2 regions of the Xanthomonas sp. NCPPB 2250 genome follow, and region 2 is predicted to be linked to the other one. Evidence: predicted binding sites of a transcription regulator. Region 2 holds the regulator's gene; the other holds the start of a gene.
What was found. Region 2 encodes FliA, which starts transcription of late flagellar genes. Its sites were predicted from a motif close to TAAAGTTTNNCNNNCNNNGGCCGATAA; they were not measured.

Region 1 (10,998 bases), 1.1 Mb from region 2:
CCGCCGCGGTGACCAGCAAGGCGTTCCACCAGTCGCGCGGATCCTGCTCGGCGCAGACGCCGTGCACGTGCAGCGGCACCGGTTCGAACGCCCAGGCGATCACCTGGCCGTCCAGGGTGACCAGCGCGCACTTGCAGCCGGAGGTTCCCAGGTCCACCGCCAGCACCAGCGGCTGGTCGCCGCCCCGGTCGGCATCGAGCAGTTCGCTGCGCATGGGTCAGAACGTGTAGCCGATCGAGGCCACCAGGGTGTCGCCGTCGGTCTTGCGGATGCGCGCACCGTCCTGCACCCAGTACAGCTCGTGCGCGTTGACCCGGGTGCTGACCCAGTCCAGGTTCCAGTCCAGGCCCCAGCGCTTGTGGGTGACGCCGATCTGGTAGTCGGCGAAGCTGCCCTCGCTGAAGTTGCGCAGCTTCTGGTAGCCAGCATGCAGGCGCAGCGTGGTCGACGGCAGCACAGACGGCAGCAGCGGGGTCTGGTAGTTGAGATCGCCCAGCAGGGTGCCACGCGAATCGTGCTCGCCACGGGCGAAGCAGCGCAGCGCCACCGTCGGGTCGGCGGCGAACTGCAGGATCTGCGCGCACACCCCGCCGGTGTCGGCGCCGCGGTAGGTCTTGGAGAACACGTACAGCACACGGCCCTCGATCGCGCCGTAGCCGAGTTCGAGCACGCCGAAATTGCTGTCGTAGTCGGTACGACGGACATCCGCCGGGGTGCCGGTCTGCAGATCGATCTGGTGCGGGGCCAGGAAGCTGGCGCCGGGGAAGCGCTCGGTGGCCAGGCCGACGCCGGCATGCCAGGCATCGGGATTGCCGAAACGGTAGCCGGCCGCGGCGGTGATGCCCAACCCGTCGCCATCGAGGAACTGCTTCTTGCTGACCTTGGCCACCTCCAGCAGCGCGACGAAACCGCTGGCGTGCACGAACTGGGTGGTCCACTTCAGCGATGGGCGCATCAGCGAGTCGGACACGCCGCGCGTGCGCTGCTCGCTCATCAGCTTGATCTGGTTCTGGAACTCGTAATTGACCATGCCATCGGTGTCGGCCTGCTGGGCTTGGGCCTGGGCACAGCACGCGCCGTGCACGGCCAGTGCGCCCGCGAGGGTCGCCATGAAGCGGACTGCAGTCATCTCAATCTCCCCTGTTCGCTGAGGAAGGTGGGACGCGCGGCGGCCGTCGCCGGCCCGCACGTCGATGACGCCGGCGCGTTGCGCGCGCGGCGGGTGAATCACGTCGCGCAGACCGGCGTGCTGGGCAGCGCCTGCACGCGGGTGAAGCGTTCCGTCTCGCCGAGCACTTCCACGCCGACGAAGGCGCGCAGGTCCAGCGCCTTGCCGCTGGCGCGCAGCGTGGCCTTGTAGCGCTTGCCGCTGCGCGGATCGAAGGCCCAGCCGTCGCGCCAGGTATCGCCGTCCTCGCGCCCCAGACGCGCGATCTGCACGCCGCAGGTATCGGTGGCGGTGCCGGCGTCCTTGTCCCAGACGATGCGTCCGCACAAGGCCGTGGCCGCATCCGCGCACGGCGCGAACTCCACCACCGCGTCCTTGGCCGCGGTCAGCCACAGCCCCTGCGCCGCGGCCGGCGCCGCACACGCCGTCGCAGTCGCCAGCAGCCATCCCGCGATCACCACACCGACCGCGCCGTACCGCTTCATTCCCGGACTCGCCTGCATCGAACGCCCCCTCGCCATCGCGCAATTAAGTAGTGAAAACTACCGTATAGCGATCACTACCGTTTTGCAAGCATTGTCCGCACGTCCTTCGCTGCGGACCTGACGAGGCGCGCAAACGCCTGGATTTCAAGGGTTCGCGGGTGCAGCAGCATGCGTGCGACGGTCGATTTTTGCGGCGTTGCAACAGTCATCGGCGAGGACGGCGACGACAGATCGGTTCGCCCGATCGCCATGGCGTCGCACTGCGAACCGGGCGAATGCGCCAGCCGCGGCATCCAGCCACGCAGTCGCGCGCGGCCAAACCCGATCGGCGGCGTCAGGAAAATGAGGAGGGAAGAAGGCGTGTCGGCAGTCGCTGCCGCCTTGCTGCAGCAGCAACCGCCGCGACACCGCTATATCCACTGTCGCCCATGAGGGTCGGCAGCGCCGGTGCGGACCAGCGAGAGCGGTGGCGACCGGCACGATCGGCGGGTCAAAAGCGGCCGGCGATGGCACGGCCGCGATGGCGGGGATGGGTCCCGCTCAGTGCATCGGCGCCTCCCGCAAACGGGAAGCGCATGGAGGGATCAGGCGTCCTTGCCGGACACGTGCCCGTCGATCTTCGACGTCTGGTACAGCGCCATGCCGATGCGCTTGATCAGGCCGAGCTGCTGCTCCAGCCACCAGGCATGGTCTTCCTCGGTGTCGCGCAGCTGCGCCAGCAGCACGTCGCGGCTGACGTAGTCGCCGTGCTGCTCGCACAGCTTCATGCCCGCGGCCAGATTGGCGCGCACTTCGTACTCGACCTTCAGATCCTTCTCCAGCATCTCCTCGACCGTGCGCCCGGGTTCGAAGGCATGCGGGCGCATGTCCGGATCGCCCTCCAGGAACAGGATGCGCCGCAGCAGCGCATCGGCGTGCTCGGTCTCCTCTTCCATCTCGTGGTTGATGCGTTCGTACAGCGCCAGCAGGCCCTGGTCCTCGTAACGCCGCGAGTGGATGAAATACTGGTCGCGCGCGGCCAGTTCGCCGCGCAGCAGCTCCTTGAGGCATTGCACAACGTCGGGGTGTCCCTTCATGGGGCGGGCTCCGTGGGGTCGACTGAGGGCGCCATAGTGCCCGATGCCGCTGCGCCGCGTTCCAATCGGAATCATTCACATCCCGACTCGCACATCCGCGATGCGTGACCCCGCGCACAGCGCGCCGCGCCTACGCGGGAACGACACGCAGTCGTGTCTAGAATCGGAGACTTGCCCACCGGAGAGAGACGATGCGCGGTCGATGGAAACGCCTGCTGCTGGGGACGCTGCTGCTGACGGCGGCCGTGGCGCTGGGCATCTGGCTGCTGCTGCGCGGCAGCCTGCCCACGCTCGACGGCAAGGCCCCGCTGCAAGGCCTGCGCGCGCCGGCAAGCATCCAGCGCGACGCGCTGGGCGTGGTCACCATCGATGCCGCCGACGAGGCCGATGCGATGCGCGCACTCGGCTACGTGCACGCGCAGGAACGCTTCTTCGAGATGGACCTGCTGCGCCGCGCCGCCGCCGGCGAACTGTCCGAGCTGGTCGGTCCGCACGCGCTGGACGTGGACAAGGCACGGCGGGCGCATCGCCTGCGCGCGCGCAGCAGCGCGCAACTGGCCGCGTTCGCCGGCCAGCACGCGGCGGCCTTGCAGGCCTACAGCGCCGGCGTCAACCAGGGCCTGCACGCGTTGCGGGTACGGCCGTGGCCTTACCTGATGCTGTTCGCCGCGCCACGCGACTGGCAGCCGGTGGATTCGGCGCTGGCCGGCCAGGCGATGTACTTCGACCTGCAGGGCAAGCAGCTCGAACGCAAGCTGGCCCTGTACCGCCTGCAGCAGCGCTTGCCGGCGCCGCTGTACGCCCTGCTGCGCCATGAAGGCAGCAGTTGGGACGCGACACTGGACGGCAGCGTGCGCGGCGACGCGGCGCTGCCTGACGCCGGCCAGGTCGATCTGCGCCGCCTGGCAGGCGCGCCAGCCACCGCCGCGACCGAGGCGGCCGCCACCAGCGCGCCCGGCAGCAACAACTGGGCGATCGCCGGCAGCCGCACCGCCGACGGCCGCGCCATCGTCGCCAACGACATGCATCTGGGCCTGCGCGCGCCCAGCCTGTGGTTCCGCGTGCGCCTGCGCTATGCCGATGCGCAGGCGCCGGGCGGCCGCGTGGACGTGTCCGGATTCTCGCTGCCCGGCCTGCCGGCGGTGATCGTCGGCAGCAACGGTCACGTCGCCTGGGGGTTCACCAACAGCTATGCCGATACCGCCGACTGGTACCGGCTCACCCCGTGCGCCGCGGTGGCGCAGCCCGGCTGCACGCCGGTCACCGTGCATCGCGAACGCATCAAGGTCTCTGGCGCCCCCGACACCGAACTGCAGGTCGAAGACACCGCCTATGGCCCGATCCTGCAACACGAACCCGACGGCAGCGCGCTGGCGTTGCGCTGGGCCGCGCAGTTGCCCGGCGCACTGAATCTGGGACTGGCCGACTTCGCCCGCGCCGACACCCTGCCCGATGCCTTCGCCCGTGCGCAGCACATCGCCACGCCGGCGCAGAACCTGGTGCTGGCCGACCGCGACGGCCACATCGGCTGGCGCGTGCTCGGCCCGCTGCCGCTGCGCGGCCCGCACTGCGCGGCCGATGCGGTGATGCACGACGTGCGTGCGACGGTGCCGGCGGATGCCCGCTGCGCGCCATGGCCGCTGTCCACCAGCCAGTCGCCGCAGCGCATCGATCCCGTCGACGGGCAATTGTGGACCGCCAATGCCCGCGCGGTCGGCGGCGCCGAACTGGTACCGCTCGGCGACGGCGGCTACGCGCTGGGCGCGCGCGCCCAGCAGATCCGCGACGACCTGCGCCTGCACCCCCATCTCGACGAACAGCAGTTGCTGGCGATCCAGCTCGACGACCGCGCGCTGTTCCTGCAGCGCTGGTGGGCGCTGCTGCAGCAACGCGACGCGGGCACGGCCACGCCGGCGCTGCACGCCGTGTCGCAGGCGGCCGCGCACTGGGAGGGCCGCGCCAGCACCGGCTCGGTCAGCTATACCCTGGTCCGCGCGTGGCGCCTGGCGGTGCTGACCCGCATCCGCGATGGCCTGATCGCGCCGGCCCGTATCGGATCGAACGCAGAGACCGCGCCACCGCCGCTGCCGCAACTGGAAGGCGTGGCCTGGCCGCTGCTGCAGCAACAGCCGCTGCACCTGTTGCCGCGCCGCTACGGCAGCTGGCAGGCGCTGCTGGAGGACGCCGCCGCCGAGGTGCGCACGCACCTGCAGGCCGAAGGCCCGCTGGACACGCGCCGCTGGGGCCAGGAGAACCGTGCGGCGATCTGCCATCCGCTGGCGCAGGGCCTGCCGGCGCCGCTGCGCGGCTGGCTGTGCATGCCGGACACGCCACTGCCCGGCGACGACGACATGCCGCGGGTGCAGCGCCCGGCGTTCGGCGCCTCCGAGCGCATGGTGGTGGCACCGGGCCACGAGGCCGACGGCATCGTGCACATGCCCGGCGGCCAGAGCGGCCACCCGCTGTCGCCGTTCTGGGGGGCCGGCCACGCCGACTGGGTGCAGGGCCGCGCCACAAAGTTCCTGCCCGGCCCGACCCGGCACACGCTGACATTAAGCCCGTCCGCACCACAATGACCCGCGATCGGCTCCGCGCCGGCGTCCGACCGCAGACGCCGGCCTGCCTTCCCCCTTCCCCCACTGCCGAGTCCGCCTACCGATGAAGCGCCCTCCCCTGCTTGCCCTGTTGCTGCCGCTTGCCGCGGCCGTGTCGTTTTCCGCCTGTGCCACGCCAGCTGCCGACGCGCCCGCAGCCGCCTCCGACTGCAGCGTGCGCGCCCAACCCGGCGACGATCTGCAGGCCGCGATCGACCGCGTCCCCAACGACGGCAAACCCGCCACCGTGTGCCTGAGCGCCGGCGAGTTCCCGGTCGGCAAGCTGATCTCGATCCAGCGCGACGGCCTGCGCCTGCGCGGCCAGGGCGACAGCACCGTGCTGCGCATGCGCGACCACGTGCAGCAACCGACCATCGTCATCGGCGACTACCAGAACGAGCGCCCCATGCGGCCGATCCGCGACGTGCGCCTGGAGCAGCTGCAGATCGTCGGCGGCACCATCGACAAGGAGTTCATGCCCGAGCGCCCGTACCTCAGCAACAGCCTGGTGGTGGTGCGCAACGGCCAGGACATCCAGCTGACCCACCTGCGGGTGAGCAAGTGCCGCAGCGCCTGCCTGCTGAGCGAGTTCGACAGCCGCGACCTGCTGATCGCGCACAACGACGTCTCCGGCGCGACCTGGGATGGGGTGTCGTTCAACCGCACCGCCAAGGTCAAGCTGATCGACAACGTGATCCACGACAACGTCGCCGCCGGCATCACCACCGAGCACCTGGAAGACAGCGAGATCCGCGACAACCGCCTGGAGCGCAACGGCAGCCAGGGCGTGTACCTGGCCGACGCGCGGCGCAACCTGTTCGCGGGCAACCAGTTCATCGACAACAAGGGCGCCGGGCTCTACCTGACCTGCTCGATCCGCCAGCGCACGCCGCAGATCCTGTGCTGGGACAACAGCATGAGCCAGGACAACACGTTCGAGAACAACACCTTCCGCGGCAATCCCTACACCTACACCATCGGCGTGGACAGCGCGGCCAACTGCACCGGCCCGGAGTTCCGCCCCAACCTGTGGCGCAAGAGCAACCAGGCCGATGCCTCGGGCATCGACATCCAGCCCGAACGCTACGGCCACTGCGTGCGCTTCGAGTAAGCGCGCGCGGCTGCCGCGCCTGCGCACGCCACCCGGCCGGCCTTGAACAGGTCGGGCAGGCACGCCCGGCTGCGTCCAGTCGGGTGTCGGACCACCACCCAGGCGGGCGGCGTAATACTGCGACAAATCCATTAAAGCTCTGCCTGCAGCGGCCGCTAACCGGTGACGACGCCCCAGCGACCGACGGACCGCGCTGGACCACCGACCGGCCGTGCCGCAGACGCTGGAGTGCCGCGGCGCTCTGGGAGAGCAGATGAACTACCACCTTCATGTCCGCCGCACCCTCGACACGCCGATCCTGGCGATCCAGGGCCTGACCCTGTGCGTCTGGCTGGCGCTGCTGCTGTGCAACCCCTACCTGAGCCACCCACTGGACGCGCGCTACGCGCTGGCGTTCGTCGCCATGCTCGGCAGCGGCCTGGTCATGCGCATGGCCAGGCGGTCCTGGCAATGGCGGCTGGGCGCCTTCCTGTCGGTGATCGCATTCGATGCCGCGTTCCGGCTGCAACTGCATCACATGGGCGGCGCCAGCGCGACCTGGATGCTGCCGGTGGCGGTGACCCTGAGCCTGGGCTACAGCGTGCTGTTCTGCCACGCGCGCGACTATCTGCTGGCGCTGGCCTGCACCTGGGCGATCATGCTCGGCTGGCACGACAGCCTGGTGCCGGCGTCCGCCGACCTGCCGCTGCTGGAGATCCTGGTGGCGGCGGTGACCATGGTCGGGTTCGCGCTGAACCGCATCTTCGTCACCACCATGCGCAGCAACCACGCGCTGAAGGAAGGCTATCGGCGCCTGGCCGCGACCGACGCACTGACCGGCATCCCCAACCGGCGCGCGCTGATGGCCGACCTGCAGGCAGCGGTCGGCGCCCAGCACCCCGTGCAGTTGGCCATGCTGGACATCGACGACTTCGAGCGGATCGGCACCGAGCACGGCCACCACGTCGGCGATGCGGTGCTGCAGGCGCTGGCGACGGAACTGGTGCGGCTGGACCCGCGTTGCCGCGTCGGCCGCCTCGGCGGCGAGGAGTTCGGCCTGCTGTTCGAGGGCGTGTCGCAGGACAAGGCAAGCGCGCTGGTGCAGCGGCTGCAGCAGCGCATCCGCGGCCTGCGCGTGGACGGCGCCAGCTTCACCTGCAGCGTCGGCTTGGCCGCGTTGCCGGCCGGCGGCGAACTGTCCGACCTGCTCGCCCGCGCCGACCGCGCGCTGTCCGCTGCCCGGCAGGCGGGCAACGGCAGCCTACGCCTGGACGGCGCCATGCCGGTGTCGGCCGGCACGCCCGCGGCGTTCGCGGGCGATCCCGCGCTGCCGGCCGCCACGTCGCTGTAGCACGCAGCACCAACGGCCCCGCGGGGCGGCGCACGCTGCCGCCCCGCAGCGCACTCGCTCGTGGCGCACGCGCATCAGCCCGACGCAGACAGCGCAGACGCCCACCCCGCTTCACCGCCGCTGCGTGCGGCACCAACAGGCTGAACCGCAGGCGCTGCGGCCACTCAAGCCGCCACGCCGGCATGCCGATACGCTGCCATCGATCCATCGCGTGCGCGTCGGCGTCCGCACATCACGAACCGGCCGGGACGCGCCGTTGGGCAGCACATGACGTACCCGGAACACATCCGCCACCTGCTGGGCCGGTCGACCACGGCCATCCAAGCGCTGACCCTGTCGATCTGGGTCGCGACGCTGCTGTTCAATCCGTATCTGCAGCGCCCCTGGGGCCTGGTCAATTTGATACTGCTGGCCGCGCTGCTCGGCGCCGCCGCCTGCACCCTGCTGGTCCGCCGCTTCTGGCACTGGCGCCTGAGCGGCGCGCTGTACGTGCTGCTGCTGTCGTGGGCCTACCAGATCGAACTGCGGCAGATGGGCGCACACGGCGAATTTTGGTGGCTGCCGACCACGGTCACCCTGTGCCTGGGCATCAATCTGTTGTTCCCGTTCACGCGCGACTACCTGCTGGCGCTGGCATACACCTGGACGATCATGCTGACCGGTCGGGCGCTGCCACCGGCGGCCGCCAGCGACCCGATGCTGCTGGGTCTGCTGGTCGTCGCGGTATCGCTGATCGGCCTGGCCATGAACCGCACCTTCGCGCGCAGCATGCTGATCACCTACCGCCTGAAGGAAGACTACCGGCGCATCTCCGAGACCGATGCGCTGACCGGGCTGGCCAACCGGCGCGCGCTGATGGCGCAACTGCATGCGCTGGCGGCCGAGCGCGGTCGCCGCGGCACGCTGCAGTTCGCGATGCTGGACATCGACGATTTCAAGCAGGTCAACGACCGCCATGGCCACGATGTCGGCGATGCGGTGTTGCTGGCGCTGGCCGCCGAACTGACCGGGCTTGAGCACGGCTGCCGGGTCGGCCGGCTCGGCGGCGAGGAATTCGGCATCGTGCTCGACGGCATGAGCGACGCGCAGACCGATGCCCTGCTGCAGCGGCTGCTGGAACGCGTGCGACAGACCCGCGCCAAGGGCGTGGCCTTCACGTTCAGCGCCGGGGTCGCGCGCATGCATCCCGACGGCGACGTCTCGGATCTGCTCAAGCGTGCCGACCGTGCGCTGTATGCCGCCAAGCGCGACGGCAAGAGCCGGATCTGCCTCGACAGCGCCACAGGGCCCGCCGCCATGGCGGCCGTGCACGGCGCCCTCGACAGCGCGGCGCCGACCACGGATCCGGCATAGCGGAAGGCGCACGGCACGCATCGCCGGCGTCGCACACGCACGCTACCGGAGCAGCGCGACACGCCTGCGCTTGCGGCTACACCGCCCGCCACAGCAGGCGCAGGCCCAGGCCACTCATCAGCACCGCACTGAGCCGGTCCAGCGGCCGCCGCGCGCGCAGCCACCAGCGCCGCGGCGCCGGTGCCGACAGCAACCCTGCCACCAGCGCGAACCAGGCCGCATCGATGGCGAAGGCCAGCAATGGCAGCGCCACGTACTCGGCGGGTACGCGCTGCGCCGGCAGCAGCGCGGCGAACAGGCCGGCGAACACCAGCGCGGTCTGCGGGTTGCCGAGCTGGGTCGCCAGGCCCATAACGAAGGCCGAGCGCACGGCCGGCACCTGCTGTTCCGGCGCAATGGCGGCCACCGACGCCGGCGTCCGACACGCCCGCCAGGCCAGCCACAGCAGGTAGGCGGCACCGGCGACCGACAACGCGCGATGCAGCGCCGGCACCCGCTCCAGCAACGCCTGCAGGCCGAACAAGGCCGCCAACGCGAACAGCGCGCAGCCCACGCCCATGCCCAGTGCCGCGGCGAACCCGGCCGCACGCGAGCGCCCCGCGGCCAGCCGCGCCACCAGCAGGAAGCTGGCGCCGGGACTGATCGCCCCCAGCGTCAGCGCCCCGGCGATCGCCAGCAGGCTGGCGACGGTCACCCCAGCGCCTGCGCGTGCACCCCGGCCACCGCGCGACCTGAGGGATCGGCCATCGTCGCGAAGCTGGCATCCCAGGCGATCGCCGCCGGCGAGGAGCAGGCGATCGACTTGCCGCCGGGCACGGTTTCGGCCGCAGCCGGGGTCGGGAACACGCGCTCGAACAGGCTGCGGTAGTAATAGGCTTCCTTGGTCTGCGGCGGGTTCACCGGGAAGCGCTTGTCGGCCGCGGCCAGTTCGCGGTCGCTGACCTGGGCCTCGGCATGCGCCTTCAGCCCGTCGATCCAGCCGTAGCCGACGCCGTCGCTGAACTGCTCCTTCTGCCGCCACAGGATCGACTCGGGCAGGTAGCCCTCGAAGGCTTCGCGCAGCACCGCCTTCTCGATGCGCTTGCTGCCGTCGGCGCGGGTGCCGGCCATCTTGTACTGGGCGTCCATGCGCATGGCCACGTCCAGGAACTCCACGTCCAGGAACGGCACGCGCGGCTCCACGCCCCAGGCCATCATCGACTTGTTGGCGCGCAGGCAATCGTAGTTGTAAAGCGCGTCGAGCTTGCGGATCAGTTCCTCGTGGAATTCGCGGGCGTTCGGCGCCTTGTGGAAGTACAGGTAGCCGCCGAAGATCTCGTCGCTGCCTTCGCCGGACAGCACCATCTTCACCCCCATCGCCTTGATCCGCCGCGCCAGCAGGAACATCGGCGTGGAGGCGCGGATGGTGGTGACGTCGTAGGTCTCGATGTGCCGGATCACTTCCGGCAACGCGTCCAGGCCTTCCTCGAAGGTGTACTCGAAGCCGTGGTGCACGGTGCCCAGCGCCTCGCCGGCGATCGCCGCGGCGGCCAGATCCGGCGAGCCCTTCAGGCCGATCGCGAACGAGTGCAGGCGCGGCCACCAGGCCTCGGCCTCGTCGTTCTCCTCGATGCGCTTGCGCGCGAAACGCGCCGCCACCGCCGCCACCAGCGAGGAATCCAGGCCGCCGGAGAGCAGCACGCCGTACGGCACGTCGGTCATCAGCTGGCGATGCACGGCGCGCTCGAAGGCCTCGCGCAGTTCCTGCTTGCCGACCTCCACGCCCTGCACCGCGGCGTAGTCGCGCCAGGGCTTGCGGTAGTACTGCACGAGTTCGCCGCTGGCGCTGTCGTAGTAGTGGCCCGGCGGGAACTGGGCGACGTCGGCGCAGCTATCGGCCAG
Region 2 (10,998 bases):
CCCGGCGGGGTCGCGAACAGGTCGAGCACGCCCGGCGGCTGCGGTTCCTGCGGCACGTCGAAGGCCCGGGTCAGCGAGGCGTGCGGATCGAGATCGAGCATCAGCACGCGGTGCCCGAGCATGGCCAGCCCACGGCCCAGGGCCAGCGTGGTGGTGGTCTTGCCCACGCCACCTTTCTGGTTGGCGATCGCCCAGATGCGCATCAGTTGACTCCTTCAATGGCAGGTACTGCGCGGGGGCCGCCGGCGTTGCCGGGGGCCGCCGCGGCGGGGGGTGTCGGGGTGGCCGGCGCGGCGCCGGCGCTCAAGCGGTCGGAGGCCGACGGCGTTGCATCGCCGCTGTCGCCGGAGTCGGCCAGGATCACCAGCACCACGCGGCGGTTGGCGTTGCGGCCGGCCGGCGTGTCGTTGCTGGCGCGCGGGCGGAACTGGCCGTAACCGATCATCGACAGCCGCGAGGGCTGCAGGCCCTGGTCGGCGAACAGGTGGACCACGCTGGCCGCGCGCGCCGCCGACAGTTCCCAGTTCGAGGGGAACTGCGCGGTGGCGATCGGGGTGTTGTCGGTGTAGCCCTCCACGCGCACCCCGTTGGGCACGCCGGCCAGCACCTGCGCCAGTTCGGACAGGGTGGCGCGCGCGCTCTGGTCGAGCGCGGCCGAGCCGGAGCCGAACAGGATGTCGCTGTTGATCTCCACTTCGATCCACAGCCCGGCGCGGCGCACGGTGATCAGCTTCTTCTGTATCAGCGGCGCCAGCGCGGCGCCGAGGCGATCGGCGATGCTGTCGAGCTGGCGCTGCGCGCGGCGCAGCTGCTGCGCGTCGCGCAGGTCGTCGCCGCGCTGCGCGTTGCCCGAGGGCAGGCGGTTGGGGTCGGGCAGGGTCAGCGCCGGGCTGGACTTGATCGGGGTCGGTCGCTCGCCGCCCTGGCCCTGCAGCGCCTGGTCGCCGACCTGCACCGGGCGCAGGGTCTTCGGGGTGCCGCCGAACGCGGCGCTCATCGCGTCGGCCATGACCCGGTACTTGGCTTCGTTGATCGTGGACAGCGCGTACATCACCACGAAGAAGGCGAGCAGCAACGTCATCAGGTCGGCATAGGGGATGGCCCATGCCTCGTGGTTGGCGTGCTCGTCGTGGGAGTGCTTGCGGGCCATTGGCAACTCAATGCAAGAATCCGGCCAGTTTCGATTCGATGTTGCGCGGGTTCTCGCCCTGGGCGATGGCGATCAACCCTTCGATGATCATTTCGCGCTCGCCGCAGCTGTGCTTGATCACGCTCTTGAGCTTGGCGGCCATGGGCAGGAACAGCAGGTTGGCCGAGGCGATGCCGTAGATGGTGGCGGTGAACGCGGCGGCGATGCCGTGGCCGAGCTTGCTCGGGTCGGCCAGGTTCTTCATCACCGCGATCAGGCCCAGCACCGCGCCGATGATGCCCAGGGTGGGCGCATAGATGCCCATGCCCTCGAACACCTTGGCCGCGGCCAGGTCGCAATGCTCCTGGCCTTCCAGGTCGATCTCCAGCATGTGCCGGATCGCTTCCGGCTCCACGCCGTCCACCAGCATCTGCAGGCCCTTGCGCACGAACGGATCCTGCTGCTGCGGCACCTGGTTCTCCAGCCCGAGCAGGCCCTGGCGGCGCGCGATGTTGCTCCATTCCACGATCTGCTTGAGCAGCGCCTGGCGGTCGCTCGGCGGCGGCCACAGGATCCACTTGGCGATCTGGAACGCACGGCGGAACACGGAGGGCGGGGTGTGCACCAGGATCGCGGCGACGGTGCCGACGATCACGATCACGAACGCAGCCGGCGACCACAGCGCCGAAATGCCGGCGCCCTTGAGGATGCTGCCGCCGATGAGCGACAGAATCGCCAACAGCAGGCCGATGAGACTGAGCTTGTCCATGCAGGAGGTATCGGCCAGGGGGCTTGGGACTTGATGGGGGTGGGATTCGGGATTCGGGATTTGGGATTCGCAAGAGCGCGAGTGCGGCGGGTTGGTCGGTGTGTCGTAGGAGCGGCTTAAGCCGCGATGCGCTGACCTTGGCGCGTTGCCTATGCACGATCGTTCGGATCGTGTCGGCAGGGAGCCGCGCGCCGCGCGTTATCGCCAAGCACCGATTCCGGCTTCATGGCGTCGCGGCTGAAGCCGCTCCTACCAGAGGGAACAGAGGCACACGGGGGCCGCTGTTGCGATTCCCCAATCCCGAATCCCGAATCCCAGCCTCTCCGCGTCGCGGCTGAAGCCGCTCCTACGGCGGAATCAGGGGAAAACGAAGCGCCAGGGAACCCGCTCTTACGATTCCCCAATCCCCATTCCCCAATCCCGGCCTTCAGGCCTTCAAGCCATCCACATCCAGGATCAGCGCCAGGCGGCCGTCGCCGATGAGGGTGGCGCCGGCGTAGCCGGGCAGGCCGCGCAGCGAGCGCGGCAGCGGCTTGATCACCACTTCCTCGCGGCCGCGGACCTGGTCCACGACCAGGCCCATGCGCGATTCGCCGGCTTGCAGTACCACCACGGTGAGCAGCGGCAGTTGCGGGGCGTCGATGTTGAGCCACTGGCGCAGGTCCACCAGCGGCAGGGTGTGCGATTGCCGGTCGAGCACGGCGCGGCCGTCGAACCAGCCCAGCGAGCGGCGCGGGGCGTGCAGCACTTCGACCACGCGCGCCAGCGGCAGCGCGTAGACGGTATCGCCGGCCTGCACCAGCAGGGTCGGCAGGATCGCCAGGGTCAGCGGCACGCGGATCAGAAAGCGGCTGCCGCGGCCCAGTTCCGACTGGATCTGGATCTGTCCGCTGAGTTCGCGGATGCGCGACTGCACCACGTCCATGCCGACGCCGCGGCCGGAGATGTCGGTGACTTCGGATTTGGTCGAGAAGCCGGGCAGGAACACCAGGTGCAGGCATTCCTCGGTGCTCAGGCGGGCCGCGGCCTCGGGGTCGATCAGGCCCTTCTCGCGAGCCTTGGCGCGCAGCCGCTCCGGGTCGATGCCGGCGCCGTCGTCCTGCACCTCGATGCTGACGTAGTCGCCTTCCTGCTGCGCCGACAGGCGCACGTGGCCGCCGCGCGGCTTGCCGGTGGCCTCGCGCAGCGCCGGCGCTTCGATGCCGTGGTCGATCGCGTTGCGCACCAGGTGCACCAGCGGATCGGCCAGCGCCTCGACCAGGTTGCGGTCGAGCTCGGTGTCGGCGCCGATCAGTTCCAGCTCCACTTCCTTGTTGAGCGAGCGGGCGACGTCGCGCGCCACCTTGGGGAAGCGCGAGAACACCTTGCCCACCGGCTGCATGCGCGTGCGCATCACCGCCGACTGCAGGCGCGCGGTGGCGATGTCCAGGCTGCTGACCGCGCGGTCCAGCTCCTCGTCGCGCAGACGCACGCGCAAGGTCTTGAGGCGGTTGCGCGAGAGCACCAGTTCGCCGATCAGGTTGACGATCGCGTCCAGGCGCTTGGTGTCCACGCGCACGGTGTGTTCGGGCTCGGCGGCCTTGGCCGGGGCGGCCGCGGCCTTGGGCGCGGCGCTGGGCGCGCGCGGCGCCGGCTGCAGCGCCTGCGGCGTGGCCGTCGGCGGCGCATCGCCGTGCAACTGGTCCAGCAGCGCTTCGAATTCGTCGTCGCTGATCAGGTCTCCCGCGGCCGCGGCGGTGGCCGGGACGGCGGCGGGCGCCGGCGCGGCGCTCTTCGCGGGTGCCGGCGCCGGTGCGGCGTCGCCATGCGCGTCGAACTGCGCGATCAGCTCCGGCGGCGCGCGCGGCGGCTCCTGGCCGCTGCCGAAGGCGTCGAGCATCGACTGCAGGTAGTCCAGCGACTGCTGCGCGGCGTCGAAGTGCCGCGCCTGCAGGGTGGCCTGGCCGGCACGGGCCATGCCCAGGGTTTCCTCCGCCGCATGGCACAGCTCGACCATGGCGTTGATCGCCAGGAAGCCGGCGCCGCCCTTGAGCGTGTGGAAGCCGCGGAACACGGCGTTGAGCTGGCCGCTGTCATCGGGCGCCTGCTCCAGCGACACCAACTGCTCGCCGAGCCGGTCCAGGATCTCCTGGGCCTCGATGATGAAGTCGGCAGCGATGTCGTCGGGTACGGCGCTCATGACATTACAGTCCCAGGCCCGAGAGCAGGTCGTCGGCGTCGTTCTGCGACACGCCGTGGCGGTCCAGGCCGGGCAGGGCCGGGCCGGCCAGGCTGCCGTCGGCCTTGCGTTCTTCCTTCGGCGGCAGACCCAGCGCGCCGAAGCCCTCGTGCACGCGGCGCACGATGCCGGCGACGCGGCGGATGATCTGCCCGGTCAGGTCCTGGAAGCTCTGCGCCAGGGCCATTTCGGTGAGGTTGTGGCGGATCTTGTCGAGGATCTCGCCCTGGTTGCCGCTGAGGCCGCCGGCGGCGAGCTGGTCGGCCAGCGCACGGCATTCCTCGGCCAGGTCCAGGGTGCGGTGGCTGGCCTGTTCGGTCATTTCCACCACGTGGTCCAGGCGCGAGCAGGCGTCGTCCAGCTCGCCGGCCTCGCTGGGCACCACCGGCAGTTCGCCGAGCGCCTGCCCCAGATCGCGCGCGAGCCGGCTCAGGCCCTGCATCATCGGCCGCGTGCGCCAGGCGGCGAGGGTGTCGATCTCCCTGCGCCAGCCGGCCTCGTCGCCGTTCTCCAGCGCGTCCAGCGCGCCTTGCAGGCGTTCGATCAGGGCGGTACGTTCGGCGGTGGCTTCCATTTAGGCGGTCGCTCCCAGGCGTTCGAAGATCTTGCCCAGCTTCTCCTGCAGCGTCTGCGCGGTGAACGGCTTGATGATGTAGCCGTTCACGCCGCACTGCGCGGCCTCGATGATCTGCTCGCGCTTGGCCTCGGCGGTCACCATCAGCACCGGCAGGTGCTTGAGCTTGTCGTCGGCGCGGATGTTGCGCAGCAGATCGATGCCGGTCATGCCCGGCATGTTCCAGTCGGTGACCACGAACTCGAACGGCGCCGAGCGCAGCGCGGCCAGGGCGCTGTTGCCGTCTTCGGCCTCGGCGGTGTTGGTGAAGCCCAGATCGCCGAGCAGATTCTTGACGATGCGTCGCATCGTCGAGAAATCGTCCACGATCAAAATCCGCATGTTCTTGTTCACCACTGACTCCTAAGGGTTCCTATTCTTCGTCTTCCAGACCGGCATCGGCGACCTCGAACGCCTTCAGGCGTCCGCGCAACCGTACCGTGGCCTGGCCATGGATCTGACACACGCGCGACTCGCTGACCCCGAGCACCGCGCCGATTTCCTTGAGGTTCAATTCCTGCTCGTAGTACAGCGACAGCACCAACTGCTCGCGTTCGGGCAACTGCGCGATGGCCTTGCCCAGCTCGCGGCCGAATTCGCTGCGCTCGAGCATCTGCTGCGGATTGGGTCCGCCCTTGGCGATGGTATCCAGCTCGCCATGGTCCTCGATGCGCGACTCCAGGCTCAGCACCTGGCCGCGGGCGGCATCTTCCATCAAACGCAGGTATTCGGGAAGCGGCATGTCCATCGCCGCGGCCACTTCGTTGGCGGCGGCGGCGCGGCCGGTGCTCTGTTCGATCTTGCGGATCGCCGAGGCGGCGTCGCGGGCGCGGCGGTGCACCGAGCGCGGCACCCAGTCGCCGCGGCGGATCTCGTCGATCATCGCGCCACGGATGCGGATCGAGGCGTAGGTCTCGAACGAGGCGCCCTGTTCGGCGTCGTAGCTGCGCGAGGCCTCGATCAGGCCGATCATGCCGGCCTGGATCAGGTCGTCGATCTCGACGCTGGCCGGCAGCCGCGCCGCCAGGTGGTGGGCGATGCGCCGGACCAGGTCCGAGTGCTGGGCGATGTAGTCGTTGGCGCTGTTGCGCTGGACGGCGCGGTAGTGGGCGGCGGCGTTCATGCGGCCACCCCGCGCTGGATGATGCGTTCGACGAAGAACTCGACGTTGCCGCGCGGGGCGGTCGGCGCCTGCCAGCGTGCGGTGCGCCGGGCGATCTCGGAGATCGCCTGCGCCGACGGGCTGGACGGGTAGGCCTTGACCACCGGCTGCTGGCGCTGCACCGACAGGCGCAGCCAGTCGTCCTGCGGCACGCAGCCCAGGTAGTTCAGCGACACGTCGCCGAGGAACTTCTCGCAGACCCGGCTGAGCTTGTCGTACAGCAGGCGGCCTTCGTTGAGGTCGCGGACCATGTTGGCGACGATCTGCACCCGGTCCACGCCGCGCTCGCGCGAGAGGACCTTGATCAGGGCGTAGGCGTCGGTGATCGAGGCCGGCTCGTCGCAGACCACCACCACCGCGTCCTGCGCGGCCTGGCAGAAGGTCAGCACGCTGTCGGTGATGCCGGCGGCGGTGTCGACGATCATCACGTCCAGCTCGCGCTGCAGCTCGGAGAACACGTTGACCAGGCCGACGTGCTGGGCCGGCGGCAGCTCGGCCATGTAGCGGCGGCCGGAGGCGGCGGGCACCACCATCAGCCCGTTGGGCATGTCGATCAGCACCTCTTCCAGGGTGCAGCGCCCGGCGACCAGGTCGGCCACGGTGAACTTGGGGGTCAGCCCCAGCAGCACGTCGACGTTGGCCAGGCCCAGGTCGGCGTCTAGCAGCAGGGTGCGCTTGCCCATGTCGGCCAGCGCCATGGACAGGTTGACCGAGATGTTGGTCTTGCCCACGCCGCCCTTGCCGCCGGTCACGGCGATCGTGCGCACCGGACCCAGCGGCTCGCTGCGCGTCGCCGACAGGGGGAAGGCATTGGTCAGATTGACGTAGTCACGCGACGGCATGGGTCTGCTCCGGAGTACAGGGCTTATCGGCAGCGCGCCGCAAATCTTCAAGGCGCAATACCAGGCTGGCGGCGTTGGCGCGGTGCAGGTCGTCCGGCACGCGCTGTCCATCGGTCACCCAGGTGATGGGGAGGCGGTGGTCCACGACCACCGACAAGGCACTGCCGAACCGCCCGGTCTCGTCCAACTTGGTCATGATGACCCCCTGTGGGTCGGCGCCGGCGAACCGGCGCACCACCTCGTCCAGGTCGGAGAAATGGGCGTTGGCGGGGAGTACCAGCAAGGACCGGACCACACGCGAGGCGCGCAGCCAGTGCAGCTGGGCGGCCAGGGCGCGGTCGCGCTGGCCCATGCCGGCGGTGTCGATCAGCACCAGCTTGTAGTCGGCCAGGCGCTCCAGCAGCTGCTGCAGCGCGGCGTCGCTGTCGGCTTCGTGCACGGCGATGCCGAGCTGGCGGCCGTAGCTATGCAGCTGTTCGCGGCCGCCGACGCGGATGGTGTCGGTGGTGACCAGGGCCACGTCGCGGGCGGCATGGCGCTCCAGGAAGCGCGAGGCCAGCTTGGCGATGGTGGTGGTCTTGCCGGCGCCGGTCGGGCCGATCAGGGCGATCACGCCGCCTTCCTCGAGCGGATCCAGCGCGGCGATCGGCAGGCGCTTGGACAACAGGCCCAGCATCAGCCCGCGGCCGCGGTGCAGCTCCAGGTCGGCGGGGATCTGCATGACCACGTCGCGGGTGATGCCGCTGTCGAAGCCGTAGTCGTCCATCAGCTCCAGTGCCTGGGCGCGGACCGGCGAGCCGCGCAGGCGCTCGTCGGTGAGGCGGTTCATCTCGCGCTCGATCATCTGCCGCATCAGCGACAGTTCGTCGCGCAGCTGCGTCAATTGTTCGTCGTTCTGCGGGGCGGGGAAGGTCGGCACCGCCGCCAGCGCCGCGGCCGCCGGGATTCCGGCAGCGGCCGGCGCATCGGCCTTGGCCACGCTCGGCGCGGCCGGGGCCGGGCTCGCCACCGGGGTCAGCGCCACCGCGGGGACGTCGTCGCGCCAGGCCGGCACGGCCTCGGCGGCCGGCGCCGGGGGGGGGGCGGCGAACGGGCTGGGCATGGGCACGCTGATCGGGGCGTTGCGGAACACGTCCTCGGGAATGCTGAACTCGGCGCGGCCCGGTGACGGCGCTGCGGCCTTGGCCGGAGCGGCCGGGCGCGCGGCGGCGGCCGGCGCGGCCGTGGCGGGCATGGCCGAGGCGGCCAGCGCCGCCGGCTGGGTCAGCGGCCGTGCCGGGGAAGCGGCCGGGGCGGCCGGCGCGGCACCGCCGCGGCGCTCGCTGATCGCGGCCATCATCGCCATCGCCGGGCTGGCGGCGGCGTCGCCGCGCGCAGCACGCGGGGCCGCAGCGGCCGGCGCCTGGCTCGCCGCGGCGGCGCGCGGCGCCTCGTCCGGGCGCACCGCATCCAGCGCCCGCTGCACCAGGGCCTCGTCGTAGTTGCTGGCGGCGACGATCTCGATGCCCTCGTCGGTGCGCCGGTTGGACAGGATCACCGCATCCGGCCCGTGCTCGTCGCGCACCATCCGGAAGGCGGTGCGCATGTCGGGGGCGACAAAGCGTTTGATCTTCATGGGTGCGTGCCGGGATTCGGGAATGGGGAGTGGGGATTGGTCGCGGAGGCTGCCATGGCATGGCTGCTGTCCGGTCGCCTTGCTCTGGTTGTGTTCGTTCGTGTCATTGCTGTCTCTCTCCGCGCGCCGGGCCCGCTGTTGCGACGCCCGAATCCCAAATCACCAATCCCCGCCCATCAACTGATCGTGCCCACCAGCTTCAGCCGCTTGTCCTCCGGCACTTCGCTGTAGGACAGGACCGACAGCGCGGGGACGCTGTGGCGGACCAGACGGGCGAGGGCGGCGCGGACCTGCGCCGGCACCAGCACCACCGCCGGTTCGTTGCGCGCCTCCTGCTTGCTCACGCAGTCCGCCAGACTTTGGTGCAAGCGTTCGGCCAGTCCGGGTTCCAGCGCCGCGCCGTTGCCCTGGGTAGAGTCCTGCAAGACGCGTTCCAATTGCGGGGCCAGGGTGAACACCGGCAGTTCCGGGGCCATGCCGGCGATCTCCTGGACGATGAACCGGCCCAGGGCGTTGCGCACGGCGGCGGTGAGCGCGCCGGGTTCCTGACTCTGCGGGGCGTGCTCGACCAGGGCCTCGACGATCTTGCGCAGCTGCCGCACCGGGATCTTCTCGATGAGCAGGTTCTGCAGCACCCGCACCACCACCGACAGCGGCAGCGCCTTGGGGGTGAGGTCCTCGACCAGCTTGGGCGCGCTCTTGGCCAGGGTCGCCAGCAGCTGCTGCACTTCCTCGTGGCCGAGCAGTTCCGGGGCATGCTCGCGGATCAGGTGCGACAGATGCGTGGCGATCACCGTGGCCGGGTCGACCACGGTGTAGCCCATGGTCTCGGCCTGGGCGCGCAGGTGCGGCTGGATCCAGATCGCATCCAGGCCGAACGCCGGGTCCTTGCCGGGAATGCCGTCGATCTTGCCGAGCGCGCCGCCGGGGTCCAGCGCCAGCTCGCGGTCCGGGTGGATGTCGGCGGTGGCCACCGGCACGCCGTGCACCAGCAGGCGGTAGGCGTTGGCCGGCAGTTCCAGGTTGTCGCGGATGTGCACCGGCGGCACCAGGAAGCCGATGTCCTGGGTCAGCTTGCGGCGCACGCCCTTGATCCGCGCCATTAGCTCGCCACCCTGGGTCTTGTCCACCAGCGGGATCAGCCGGTAGCCGACCTCCAGGCCCAGCGGGTCGATCGGGCGCAGTTCGTCCCAGCCCAGTTCGGCATTGGCCTGGGCGGCGGCCGCGGCCTGCGGTGCCGCCTCGGCCGCGGCCGGCGGGGGCAGCAGGCTGCGCTTCCACATCTTCCAGGCCAGCAGGCCCAGGATCAGCGCCAGCGTCAAGAAAGCGACGTTGGGCATGCCCGGGATCAGGCCGACCAGGCCCAGGATCGCCGCGGCCACCGCCAGCGCCTTATGCTGGCCGAACACCTGGCCCATCATCGAGGCGCCCATGTCCTGCGAGCGCGAGGCGCGGGTGACCAGCATCGCCACCGCCGAGGACACCAGCAGCGCCGGCAGCTGCGCGACCAGGCCGTCGCCGATCGACAGCAGGGTGTAGGTGGAGGCGGCCTGCGCCACCGGCATGCCGTGCTGCAGCACGCCGACCGCCATGCCGCCGATCAGGTTGATGAACAGGATCAGGATGCCGGCGATGGCGTCGCCGCGGATGAACTTGCTGGCACCGTCCATCGAGCCGTAGAAGTCCGCTTCCTCGCGCACTTCCTCGCGGCGGGCCTTGGCTTCCTCGCGGGTCAGCAGGCCGGCGTTGAGGTCGGCGTCGATCGCCATCTGCTTGCCGGGCATGGCGTCGAGGATGAAGCGCGCGGTCACTTCCGACACGCGCCCGGCGCCCTTGGTGATGACCACGAAGTTGATGATGGTCAGGATCGCGAACACCACGATGCCGACCGCATAGTTGCCGCCGATCACGAATTCGCCGAAGGCCTCGATCACCTTGCCGGCGGCACCGTGGCCGCCCTGGCCGTTGATCAGGATCACGCGGGTGGAGGCCACGTTCAGCGCCAGGCGCAGCATCGTGGTCATCAGCAGCACGATCGGGAAGATGCTGAACTCCAGCGGCCGCTTCACGTACACCACCGCCAGCAGCACCATCAGCGAGATGGCGATGTTGAAGGTGAACAGGGCGTCCAGCACCGGCGCGGCCAGCGGCACCACCACCATCGCCAGCATCAGCAACACGATCACCGGGGCGCCGAGCCCGTGCTTGATCATGTCCATGACTTTGCGCGTGTTCATCTGCGCGGCAGGCTGACTCATGGCTGGCTCCCCGGGGCGAATTCATCCACTTCCAGCGGCGGCAAAGGCGGCATCGGCCCGCTGCGCCAGGCGCGCAGCGTGTAGACGTACGAGAGGACCTGCGCCACCGCGGAATACAGTCTCACGGGAATTTCCTTGCCGAGTTGGCCTTCCCTATACAAGGCGCGTGCCAAAGGCGGCGCCGAGATCACCGCCACGCGGTGCTGCTCGCCGACCTCGCGGATGCGGAAGGCGATCTCGTCCACGCCCTTGGCCACCACGGTGGGGGCGCGCATGCGCCCGCTCTCGTACTTCAGCGCCACCGCATAGTGGGTGGGGTTGACCACCACCACGTCGGCCTTGGGCACGGCTTCCATCATCCGCCGCTGCGACATCTGCATCTGCATCTGGCG

Region 1: AC1PMG_RS07340 (GGDEF domain-containing protein) is a predicted target of FliA. The motif match lies at 6,567-6,593, and genes of this name have one in related genera.

Annotation. Positions count from the first base shown of each region.
Region 1 is NZ_CM161520.1:1,766,938-1,777,935, reverse strand. Features, by position in the region: gene AC1PMG_RS07375 (xylulokinase) at 1-214, opposite strand, end outside; gene AC1PMG_RS07370 (TorF family putative porin) at 218-1,111, opposite strand; gene AC1PMG_RS07365 (DUF2147 domain-containing protein) at 1,228-1,653, opposite strand; gene AC1PMG_RS07360 (hypothetical protein) at 1,822-2,085, shown strand; gene bfr (bacterioferritin) at 2,238-2,729, opposite strand; gene AC1PMG_RS07350 (penicillin acylase family protein) at 2,921-5,305, shown strand; gene AC1PMG_RS07345 (right-handed parallel beta-helix repeat-containing protein) at 5,388-6,434, shown strand; gene AC1PMG_RS07340 (GGDEF domain-containing protein) at 6,688-7,764, shown strand; gene AC1PMG_RS07335 (GGDEF domain-containing protein) at 8,032-9,117, shown strand; gene AC1PMG_RS07330 (LysE family translocator) at 9,194-9,811, opposite strand; gene asnB (asparagine synthase B) at 9,808-10,998, opposite strand, start outside.
Region 2 is NZ_CM161520.1:2,891,095-2,902,092, reverse strand. Features, by position in the region: gene AC1PMG_RS11390 (ParA family protein) at 1-203, opposite strand, end outside; gene motD (flagellar motor protein MotD) at 203-1,150, opposite strand; gene AC1PMG_RS11380 (flagellar motor protein) at 1,158-1,898, opposite strand; gene AC1PMG_RS11375 (chemotaxis protein CheA) at 2,326-4,077, opposite strand; gene AC1PMG_RS11370 (protein phosphatase CheZ) at 4,082-4,690, opposite strand; gene cheY (chemotaxis response regulator CheY) at 4,691-5,083, opposite strand; gene AC1PMG_RS11360 (RNA polymerase sigma factor FliA) at 5,103-5,852, opposite strand; gene AC1PMG_RS11355 (MinD/ParA family ATP-binding protein) at 5,849-6,733, opposite strand; gene flhF (flagellar biosynthesis GTPase FlhF) at 6,720-8,348, opposite strand; gene flhA (flagellar biosynthesis protein FlhA) at 8,525-10,585, opposite strand; gene flhB (flagellar biosynthesis protein FlhB) at 10,603-10,998, opposite strand, start outside.